2 regions of the Blautia sp. 1001283B150304_161114_C9 genome follow, and region 2 is predicted to be linked to the other one. Evidence: riboswitches for the same ligand, from Rfam matches in the RefSeq annotation. Region 2 holds a riboswitch; the other holds the start of a gene.
What was found. Region 2 has a riboswitch for FMN ahead of I4V44_RS00800 (ECF transporter S component). Riboswitches for the same ligand answer to the same signal wherever they lie in the genome.
Positions count from the first base shown of each region.

Region 1: linked by a shared signal. The riboswitch ahead of ribD (bifunctional diaminohydroxyphosphoribosylaminopyrimidine deaminase/5-amino-6-(5-phosphoribosylamino)uracil reductase RibD) and the one ahead of I4V44_RS00800 (ECF transporter S component) in region 2 are both predicted to bind FMN.

Region 1 is NZ_JADPGO010000002.1:154,916-160,264, reverse strand. Features, by position in the region: gene I4V44_RS01995 (bifunctional 3,4-dihydroxy-2-butanone-4-phosphate synthase/GTP cyclohydrolase II) at 1-145, opposite strand, end outside; gene ribE (riboflavin synthase) at 310-957, opposite strand; gene ribD (bifunctional diaminohydroxyphosphoribosylaminopyrimidine deaminase/5-amino-6-(5-phosphoribosylamino)uracil reductase RibD) at 938-2,047, opposite strand; FMN riboswitch at 2,304-2,418, opposite strand; gene I4V44_RS01980 (AAA family ATPase) at 2,504-3,994, opposite strand; gene trpS (tryptophan--tRNA ligase) at 4,266-5,327, shown strand.
Region 2 is NZ_JADPGO010000001.1:180,157-185,505, reverse strand. Features, by position in the region: gene I4V44_RS17460 (SH3 domain-containing protein) at 1-567, shown strand, start outside; gene I4V44_RS00820 (DUF5684 domain-containing protein) at 697-1,146, opposite strand; gene I4V44_RS00815 (hypothetical protein) at 1,514-1,705, shown strand; gene I4V44_RS00810 (hypothetical protein) at 1,725-2,183, shown strand; gene I4V44_RS00805 (hypothetical protein) at 2,221-2,805, shown strand; FMN riboswitch at 2,887-3,020, shown strand; gene I4V44_RS00800 (ECF transporter S component) at 3,174-3,809, shown strand; gene I4V44_RS00795 (NUDIX hydrolase) at 4,027-4,641, shown strand; gene I4V44_RS00790 (MATE family efflux transporter) at 4,742-5,349, shown strand, end outside.

The DNA.
Region 1 (5,349 bases), on a different contig from region 2:
TAAAGTTAATATTTTCTGTTGTGGCAAACTCTGCTGCACAGATAAAATCTCCTTCATTCTCTCTGTCCGGATCATCCGTTACCAGAATAATTTTTCCATTCCGAAGTTCTTCCAGAGCTTCTTCTACTGAATCAAATCCGTTCATTTTTTCTCTCCTTATGCAATGTATTTTTCTGATACAATATATTTTTCTGTTGTTAAGAGGGCAAAATCATTCGTATTGGCTGCTTATCTGGTTCGTGTCAGGCAGATAAAACATCCACTGTACAGTTCTGCATCAATCGAATAACCGCTTTGTGGTTAATTCTGTCAAAAGCCATACTTGTTCAGAAAATCCCGTGTAATATTACTTTTTATCGGCTGTTCTTTCACAGGCGTTATTAATTTTTCCACGTATTTTCCAATTATGTCTGTCTCCAGATTGACGATATCTCCTTCTTTGCGTTCTCCGAGGACTGTAATCTTTACTGTATGAGGAATTGCAGAAATGGAAAAGTCTGTTTCTGAGACTTTTGCCACTGTAAGACTGATTCCATCAACTGTTACAGAACCTTTTGTCACAATATATTTCATAATTTGTGGTGAAGCCTGAATGGTGTACCAGACAGCATTATCATCTCTGCGAATTTCCGTGATTTTTCCTGTTCCATCCACATGCCCGGCAACAATGTGTCCTCCAAATCTTCCATTTGCAGGCATTGCCCTTTCCAGATTTACATGCTGTCCCAAAGAAAGCTGAATCAGCGCAGAACGATTCAATGTCTCATGCATCACATCTGCTGTAAAACCATCTTCCAGACATGCAGTTACAGTGAGGCAGATTCCATTTACAGCTACACTGTCCCCTGTTCTCAGATCATCCAGAATTTTCTCTGCCCGTATCGTAAATACTGCTGAATTTGCTCCTTTTTTTATTTTTTTCACAGTTCCCAGTTCTTCAACAATTCCCGTGAACATTACTCTTCACCTCACTCTCTATAAGAAAATCATCTCCTATTCTGATTATTTCGCTGTTTTTTAATAATATTGCGCTGGCAGGATCAGGAAATCCTTTTCCTTCTATCGGTGTCTTTGCACTTTCTCCCCCAAAAAGTTTGGGTGCTATATAGGTCTGGACTTTCTGAACAATACCGCTTTCGAGTGCTGACCAGTTTAAAGTGCCTCCTCCTTCCAGTAAGATACTGTCTATCTTTGCAGCTCCCAGAAGTTCCATTAGTCTGTTTAAATCTATGTGTCCGTTTTTTTCCGGGACATCCAGAACTTTACATCCCATATCTTCATAATTCTTTATCTTCTGCTGGTCTTTACTGCTGGTTGCAAAGATTGTTGGAATTGTCGCTGCTGTTCTTACAATCTTAGATGTCAGTGGTGTTCTCAGATGGGAATCACAGATAATACGCACAGGATTTCTGCCGTTTTCCAGTCTACAGGTGAGCATCGGATCATCTGCCAGCACGGTTCCCACTCCAACCATAATTCCTGTATATTTCAGTCGCTGTTTCTGTACATGAATTCTGGCAGCTTCTCCTGTCACCCATTTAGATTCACCTGTATAAGCGGCAATTTTCCCATCCATAGTCATTGCATATTTCATGACCACATACGGTTTTTTATTTTGGATGTAATAAAAGAATACTTCATTCAATTTATCGCACTCTTCTTTTAAAATATTTTCTGTTACTTCAATTCCATGATCCTTCAAAATCCGGATTCCTTTTCCTGCAACCAGCGGATTAGGATCTGATGATCCGATGATCACGCGTCTGATTCCGGCCTCCAGGATTGCATTCACGCATGGAGGCTGTTTTCCATAATGGCAGCAGGGTTCTAAAGTAACATATATAGATGCTCCTTCGGGTTCTTCCGTACATGCTGCCAGAGCTTCTCTCTCCGCATGGAGTTCACCGTATTTTCTGTGATATCCCTGACCAATGATCCTTCCGTTTTTAACGATCACAGCACCTACCATCGGATTAGGTGCTGTAAAACCCATTCCTTTTTGCGCCAGTTCCAAAGCCATTTTCATGTACTGCCTGTCCTGTTCCATATCCGTTATATTTTTCAATCCATCATCTCCTGCTCTTTTATAACAATTCCATAAAAATTCCATAAAATAAAGCCCCGGTGTTTTTTCAACATCCAGGGCTTGGTAATTAATATTTGATATGAATTATCTTCCGATGAATCTGACTCTTTATTTCATCACTGAAATCACTTTAATTGATATAAAAAAGCTCTGGAATAAATTAATTATTCCAGAGCAGTCAGCTTTCACAGATCAGTTAATTCTTCTGTATCTCTACTGTTATCTTCTTTCATCCAGACTGTACTGTCGGCTTCGGAATCGCACCGAATCATGCCTTATGGCTCGTGGGCTTTACCACCGGTAGGGAATTGCACCCTGCCCTGAAGATCTTATTTTATTTTTATCAGCAATTTTTGCGATTTATCTTGCTGATGTCTGACAGTATACTCTCAACTTTTATCTCTGTCAAGATTTTTTTCAGGAAAGTAATCTTCTTACCATATCTGCATTAAATGTCACACCTGTCAGGTGATCTACTTCAATCTGGTACAGGGCATTGGCTGCGATATGCTCTGCTGCCTGTTCCAGATCACGAATACCGCTTGTATTTTTATGCAACTCAACGATGGCATTCAGACCCTCTTCTGTTACTACGCATTCTTCTGCCTTGAGGCTCATGCGTTTCAGAACTTTCGGAAGAACATATTTGGAGAAGATGATCTTCTTCTCTTCTGATGTATAATCCGGGATATCGATCACTGCAAAACGGGACATAAGAGGTGCGCTGATCTGGGATTTATCGTTTGCCGTAGCAATGGGATAAACGCCCACTGTGGGCACCATACATTCCATATAGTTATCTGTAAATCCAAGGTTGTCAAGCAGAGTAAGAAGTACGTCTGCAGGGTTTCCGTTGCCCTTACCTGACGCTGCTTTATCAAGCTCGTTGATAATAAATACAAGGTTGGATTCTCCTGCTGCTGAGAAAGCTTCCATGATGATTCCGGGCTTTGCGTTTGCATAGATTCTGGAACTTCCTGTAAGCTGTTCCGGATCATTGATGGAACTCATATCCAGAGTTGTCCAAGGCAGTTTCAGGATACGGGCAACTGCGTATGCAATCTGGGATTTACCTGTACCTGCAGGGCCTACAAGGAGAAGTCCGTATGCAGGAAGTGTATGGGTACGGTTGATCTGGATGATGGTTTCAATGATACGCTGCTTTACAGATTCCATTCCGTAGAGTTCCTCATCAAGAATCCTGCGCGCTTCCTGAGGATCGATTGCTTCAAAGTAGTTATTCTTCCACTGAATGTTCATCATAATGGACAGTGCACGCTGAGCGTGGCGTCTCTCTTCCGGAGATACCTCATGAGAGCGGGCAACTGCAAGGTTTCTTCGAGCCCAGAGACGAATATTATCCGGCAGAGTTCTTCCGGCACAGGTCATAAAGTCAGTGATGCTCTGAATGCTTGTCAGCTTCATCTCGTCCCCTGTTTCTTCCTCATCTTCATCCTCAACAATCTCTGCAGGTGCACTGCTTGCAAGAAGTCTCTCGATCATAAACTGAAGAAATCCGTCCTCTGCGGAAAGTTTCGTGCCGCCGCCAAAAGCAGTTTCACGAATCTTATAAACTGCATAACCGTTCTCTTTATTCTCTCCTGAAAGGCGCACATTGATATGATTCTCCCCAAGCCATTTCAGAAGACTTACAAATCTTGAATCAATACTGATGATATCTGCACTGAAAACGCCGTCATCCTCTTTAAATTCAAAGGATGTACGTTTGATTGGATTAGTAAAAATACCGCAGGAATGATGTTTCCACTGACGGCTGCTGTTATCCAGAATCATGATCGGTTTCTCAGGGGAAGTCTCCTTTTCATTAGACTGGAAAGTAGTGTAGGTACATTCAGACTGTACACCTGGTTTCTTGTCTGAAGCACCGCTGAAATCAAATACTGGCATGGTAAATACTCCTTTTATCTTATCATACAACGCATGACATATTTCTGTTACGCATCTCTGCAATCCTGCCGGAAGCTATTTATTATTCTAGCAGAATCTTTTCTTTTAATCAATTCTGTAAATGTATTTATTGCATAAATATTCAATAAATTATATCCTCATTTATTCCCCCAAAATCATTGACGGTAACATTCGCAGGCCTTATAATAGTAGTAACTGAGAATTTCCAGAAACTCTCTGGAAAATCGGAATTTACTTTTAGGAGAGCAAAATGAGCAAAATTATTTTAACCGGTGACCGCCCAACAGGCCGCCTTCATGTTGGACATTATGTTGGTTCATTATCCGAGCGTGTTCGTTTACAGAACTCCGGCTTATATGATGAAATTTATATTATGATCGCAGATGCACAGGCATTAACAGATAACGCTGAACACCCTGAGAAAGTTCGCCAGAACATCCTTCAGGTTGCCCTGGATTATCTTGCATGCGGCATTGATCCTGAGAAGTCCACTATCTTTATCCAGTCTATGGTTCCGGAGCTTACAGAGCTTACTTTTTATTATATGAACCTTGTTACTGTAGCACGTGTACAGCGTAACCCTACAGTTAAATCCGAGATCCAGATGCGTAATTTCGAGGCAAGCATCCCTGTCGGTTTCTTCTGCTATCCGATCAGCCAGGCTGCAGACATCACTGCATTCCGCGCTACTACTGTTCCGGTTGGCGAAGATCAGCTTCCAATGCTCGAGCAGTGCAAGGAGATCGTCCACAAATTTAATACTGTTTATGGCGAAACTCTGACAGAGCCTGAGATTATTCTGCCATCCAATAAAGCATGCTTACGTCTGCCAGGTATTGACGGAAAAGCAAAAATGAGCAAATCTCTCGGAAACTGCATCTACCTTTCAGATGAAGAAGCTGATGTTAAGAAGAAGGTTATGTCCATGTTCACAGACCCGAATCATCTTCGTGTGGAAGATCCGGGACGTGTGGAAGGAAACCCTGTATTTATTTATCTGGACGCATTCTGCAAACCGGAATATTTTGCAGAGTTCCTGCCTGAATATCAGAATCTGGATGAACTGAAAGCCCATTATACACGCGGTGGTCTGGGTGATGTCAAGGTTAAGAAATTCCTGAATAAAGTACTCCAGGCAGAGCTTTCTCCAATCCGCGAGAGACGTAAATACTGGGAGCAGCATCTTGATGATGTATATGATATCCTCAAAGAGGGAAGCAGGGTTGCTGAAGCAAAAGCTGCACAGACACTTCATGATGTTCGTTCAGCAATGCAGATCAACTACTTTGATGATAACAGCTTAATCAAATAATTATATGCCGGTGGCTACAGCG
Region 2 (5,349 bases):
AGTGGAAATGCTATAACAGAGACGGAAATAGAATCAAGACAGCTTGGTGAGAATGAAAATTATACTGAATTTGATAATAAGATAGAATTCCTTTCGCCATCGGATATTCCGACAGGCAGCAATTCGTATGATGTAGAAGTAACAGCCCCAGATGGCGGTGTAAACATGCGCTGTGGCGCAGGAGTGGAGTATGATAAAGTTCTTCCAGACATGATTCCAAACGGAACAGTTCTGACTGTAACTCAGGAAGCAGTGGCTTCCAATGGAAATTCATGGGGCTATACAAATTATAATGGAACATACGGATGGATTGCGCTTACTCAGGTTACTAAATATGAAGAACCAACAGAAGGTGCTCCGATTCCACATACACGTTATGTGATTAACTGCAATGAAAGTATTACTCTTCGCACAAATCCAGATGTAAATGCTGCTGAAATTTGTCAGATTCCGTTGGGAACAGCCGTTGCTACATTCGGAGATGTCGGAAACGGATTTATTTCTGTGTATTATCAAGGTTCATCTGGATATTGTCTGGCAAGTTATCTGTCTGCTCCAGTGGACTGACAATTCTGATTTTTGCTGTGAAACGGTAAAAGAATATTTTGACAACAGAATTCTATAATAAACTGTAATCTGTATATATGTAAAAATCCTCGGAACGTAAGTTCCGGGGATTTTCCATTTAATATATACTTATTTATCTGCCCCATAATATCTGTCATCGCCGAAGCCAAGGATCAGCATGAAGATTGGCTGTAAGAAAATAAGGCCAATGGCGAATCCTGTGCCTCTGCCAAAAGCTCTTGCAAGCTTAACACTGTATATAATGCTGATTATGGCAAGTATGATTTTGATCAGTACGATGATCATGGAGATCATTAAACTGTCGTTTGTTTCAAGAGTTCCCTGTAAGCAGGAAGATACGATTCCAAGAACCAATGTCAGCCAGAAATATGCAGGTTGCCATGCGATTTTATAAGAAATATAATCGCCATATATTGGAATAATACTTTTCCATCCGTCCTCTCCTGCTTTGGTAAAGATTCTCCAGTTGGCAATGATCTGCAGAAGCCACCATGCGAATGCGATCATCAGATACATACCGCCCAAGAGCATCAGACTGCTGATAGCTATAAGACCCATTTGTGTTCCTCCATTTCTTTTTGTGAGATATGATACAATGTATCATTGGTGTAGATGCGTAGTTGAGAACTATGTTTGTTCTCCTGAAGTATTTATACTAAACCCATTAAAGCATATTCTCAGGAGTTCGTCAATTATCAAAGAAGATTGTAAATTTTATATTTGATAGTTGGCTACGTTACTGTAAGGAACAAAAATAACGTTTGGCCATAAGTGAGAAAACTATTGTTGCTGTGGCGTAAAACATATACTGTCAGTGAATGAAAAGCTGATAAGAGAAGGGTATAATGAGTGTAATAAAGATGAGTGAATTATAACAATCCTCTAAATGAATTACTGAAGATTGTACATAAGTGAGGTGAAAACTATGGCAGCAATACTTATGATCGCTTACATAGCGGCAGCATATTGGGCGACTAATAAGATATGGTGGTCTAAGAAAGTGTATGTTTATTCCAATGCAACATACTTCTACATGACACGTTTTATTATCTGTATGGTTGCAGGATTTGTGACAATACCCATTGCACTGCTGCTGACATTGGTCGGTAAAAACTGAAATAAGAGGGGAAAGTAATATGGAAGCACTGGAAACTCAAACACAGCCTACACAGGAAAAAGAAAATGCTGTGACAAAGCAGAATATGAAGTATACCATGAGTTCTTCAAGAGGAATTTATTTATCGTGGCTGACGGGAAGGATTTACAGCACAATTCTTGCTGATCACGAAAAGCTGACTATAGATATAAAGCCGGTAAAGAAGAATATGATTCCTGTGATCTATTATGAAGATATTACGGCAATACTTATGAACTACAAAATACCAGGATATTATATATTTTTCATTTGTCTGGCAGTGATTTCCTGTTTTTCTAATCCTGGAATGATCATATGTGTTCTTCTGTTTATATGGGCAGGCTCAAATTATAAAATAACGATATGTCTGAGAAGCGGGAACAAAGCGGTTGTATATTCCAACAGAAAGAAAATAGCTACAGCATTTGTAGAGGATATTAAAGAAAGAGCGAAGATATAATTAATGGTAAATGTTACAAAAGAAAAGGGGGATAACTATGGCAGCAAAAACAATTATGAAAAGGATTGCAATAGCAGCATTATCAGCGGTTATTTTACAGGGAGTAACACCTCTGGACAGTTTAAATGTATATGCCTCAGAGAATACAGGCGCAAGCTATACAGCATTGGATCTGTATACATATATACAGGATCAATGCAGTACAGAGTATACATTAACGGAGAAGGCGGAAACTTTTCTGGAAGAACATGATGATTTTTTCCCTGCTTCACCAGAACTGGTAATACCGGATGAAATGATAGATGCAGAACTGGATTTTCGCCATATCAACAAAAATCCATCCAGATATGGTGATAAGCTGATGAGAATTTCGGACGCATACGTAATACAGGTTCAGGAAGAGGAAATGGAAGAAGGACATTATCTGACATGGCTAAATCTGATAGATGGAGAAGAACAGCAGTATTCTGTTTATTATAATGGAGAATTGGATGATGTTTTCGAGGATGATACAGTAGAAGTAACCGGTCTGCCGCTTGGAACCAGTTCATTTGAGAATACCGAGGGTGGAGACACGCTTGTTGTTGTATTAGCGGGCTGTAGGGTTAACAATATTGATTAAATGGAAATAAAACTCAGAAAAAAGTCACAAATGATATTGAAATAAATGCCTGTATGTAGTATAATCAGACGCAAATAAAAGAAAATTCTTCGGGGTTGTGGTGATCAGCATCAGCTGAGATTCCCTACCGGCGGTTATAGTCCGCGACCCGCTTCGGCGGCTGATCTGGTGAAATTCCAGAACCGACAGTATAGTCTGGATGAGAGAAGAACACGCGATATTTACCATACGTGCTCATTACCCCGGATATGATCCGGGGTTTTTTATATGTTGAAGAAAATCTTCATTATATAAAAAGCTTGTGGAATTTTCTTTTAACAGGGTATGAGACATATCCATAAAGAATAATTTCAAAGGAGAGAAACAGTATGAGTGAACAGGTATTAAGAAATGGAAATGCGATGGCAAGGAGTAAGACGAGAACCGTTACACAGATAGCCATGCTTGGCGCTATCGCAGGAATTTTAATGAATCTGGAGTTTCCGCTTCCTTTCCTGGCACCGACTTTTTATCAGCTGGATTTTTCAGAAATCCCGGTACTGGTTGGCTCATTTGCAATGGGACCGATCGCAGGTGTACTGATCGAGCTGGTGAAGATTCTTGTGCATCTGGTAACAAAGGGCTCTATGACAGCAGGTGTAGGCGATGTGGCAAACTTCATCTTTGGATGTACATTTGCAGTTCCGGCAGGTCTGATCTACCGCTATAAATCTGTTAAGAGCAGAAAACATGCAGTGATCGGAATGGCAGTTGGAACCGTACTTACAGCAGTAGTTGCATGCTTTATCAATGCATTCGTGTTACTTCCGGCATACGGAAAGGCTTTTGGAATGCCGGTAGAAGCATTTATCGAAATGGGAAGTGCAGTACACAGTTCTGTAAATAATCTTCTTACATTTGCAGCAATGATCATTTTCCCATTCAACATATTCAAATATGCTCTGACATCCCTGATCGTATTCCTGATCTATAAGAGAATCCGTGTAGTTCTCAAGGGAGATTGATTTTATATCTGATAAAGAATAAATTGGCAATCCAATAAATAAAAAAGAAGAACAGTCGTATGATGAAAAATCTGTGGCTGTTCTTTTTTTATGTGCAAAAAATAATTACGGAAATTTTCAGACAGACTTAAAAAAGATACGATAATATGGTAAGATAAAACAGACGATATAAACATCAGAATGTGAGGTTTATGAATAGCGAAAGGAAGTATCCATTATGGGACAGATACATAATATTGAGAAACTGACAGACTGTAAATTTTTGAATTTGTATCATTTAAATGCAACAAGCATTCACAACACTCCTGTGTCATATTTTGTGGCATCCCGTGCGAAGAGTATTAACGAATTAAAAATAAAAACAGGTAAAAATACTCCGGATGGTGTAATTATTTACAGTCTTTACGGAGAGAAAAAAGACAGGGTTGTATTGGTACGTCAGTACAGATATGCAATCGGCGGATACATCTATGAATTCCCGGCAGGTCTGGTAGAATCGAACGAAGAATTCCATGAGGGTGCAGTAAGAGAAATGTACGAGGAAACAGGACTGAAATTCGCACCGCTGAAAGTAGATCCTGCATTTGAGAAACCTTATTTCACAACGGTTGGCATGACAGATGAATCCTGCGCAACTGTTTATGGATATGCGGAAGGTGAAATCAGTAAAGATGCACAGGAAGACACAGAGGAAATTGAAGTTGTACTTGCTGACAGAGAAGAAGTAAAGAGAATCCTGAAAGAGGAAAATGTAGCGATCATGTGCGCATATCAGCTTCTGCATTTCCTGCAGGATGAAGAACCTTTTGCATTTTTAACGAAAGAGCTTTAACAAGAAGAGATCCGTTTCAGCGCAAGAAGAATCCTGAATATGATTCTGAAAATTGACTGATGAGTATCATTAATATTTTATACAGGAGCAAAAAAAGATAATGGATGAGCGTAAACGAAGTTTACGAAAAGAAATAGTCAGGCTGGCACTTCCAATCGCACTTCAGCAGTTCATGACAGCCCTGGTCGGAGCATGTGATGCGATCATGCTGGGAAAGTTAAGTCAGGATGCCATGTCAGCCGTATCACTGGCCACACAGGTTACTTTTGTATTTAATCTGTTTATGTTTGCATTTATGGCAGGCGAGAATATGTTTGTGGCACAATATTATGGAAAAGGGGATTACACAGGTATTTCCCAGGTGTTCAGCCTTGTGACAAAGATTTGTGGATGTATTGCAGTAGTATTTCTGGCAGGAACCCTTTTCTTTCCGGAACAGCTCATGAGAATCCTGACAAATGAGGAAACTCTGATCGTTCTGGGAAGTGAGTATTTAAGAGTCATCGGCATTTCCTATGTGTTTTCGGGAATTGCACAGATTTTCCTGGCAATGATGAAGAACTGTGGTGCAGTAAATATGAGTACCCTGATCAATGGGGTTATGGTAATTCTCAATATCGCATTGAATGCTGTTTTCATTTTTGGCCTGTCCGGCTTCCCGAAGATGGGGATTAAAGGTGCTGCACTGGCAACCGTACTTGCAACAGT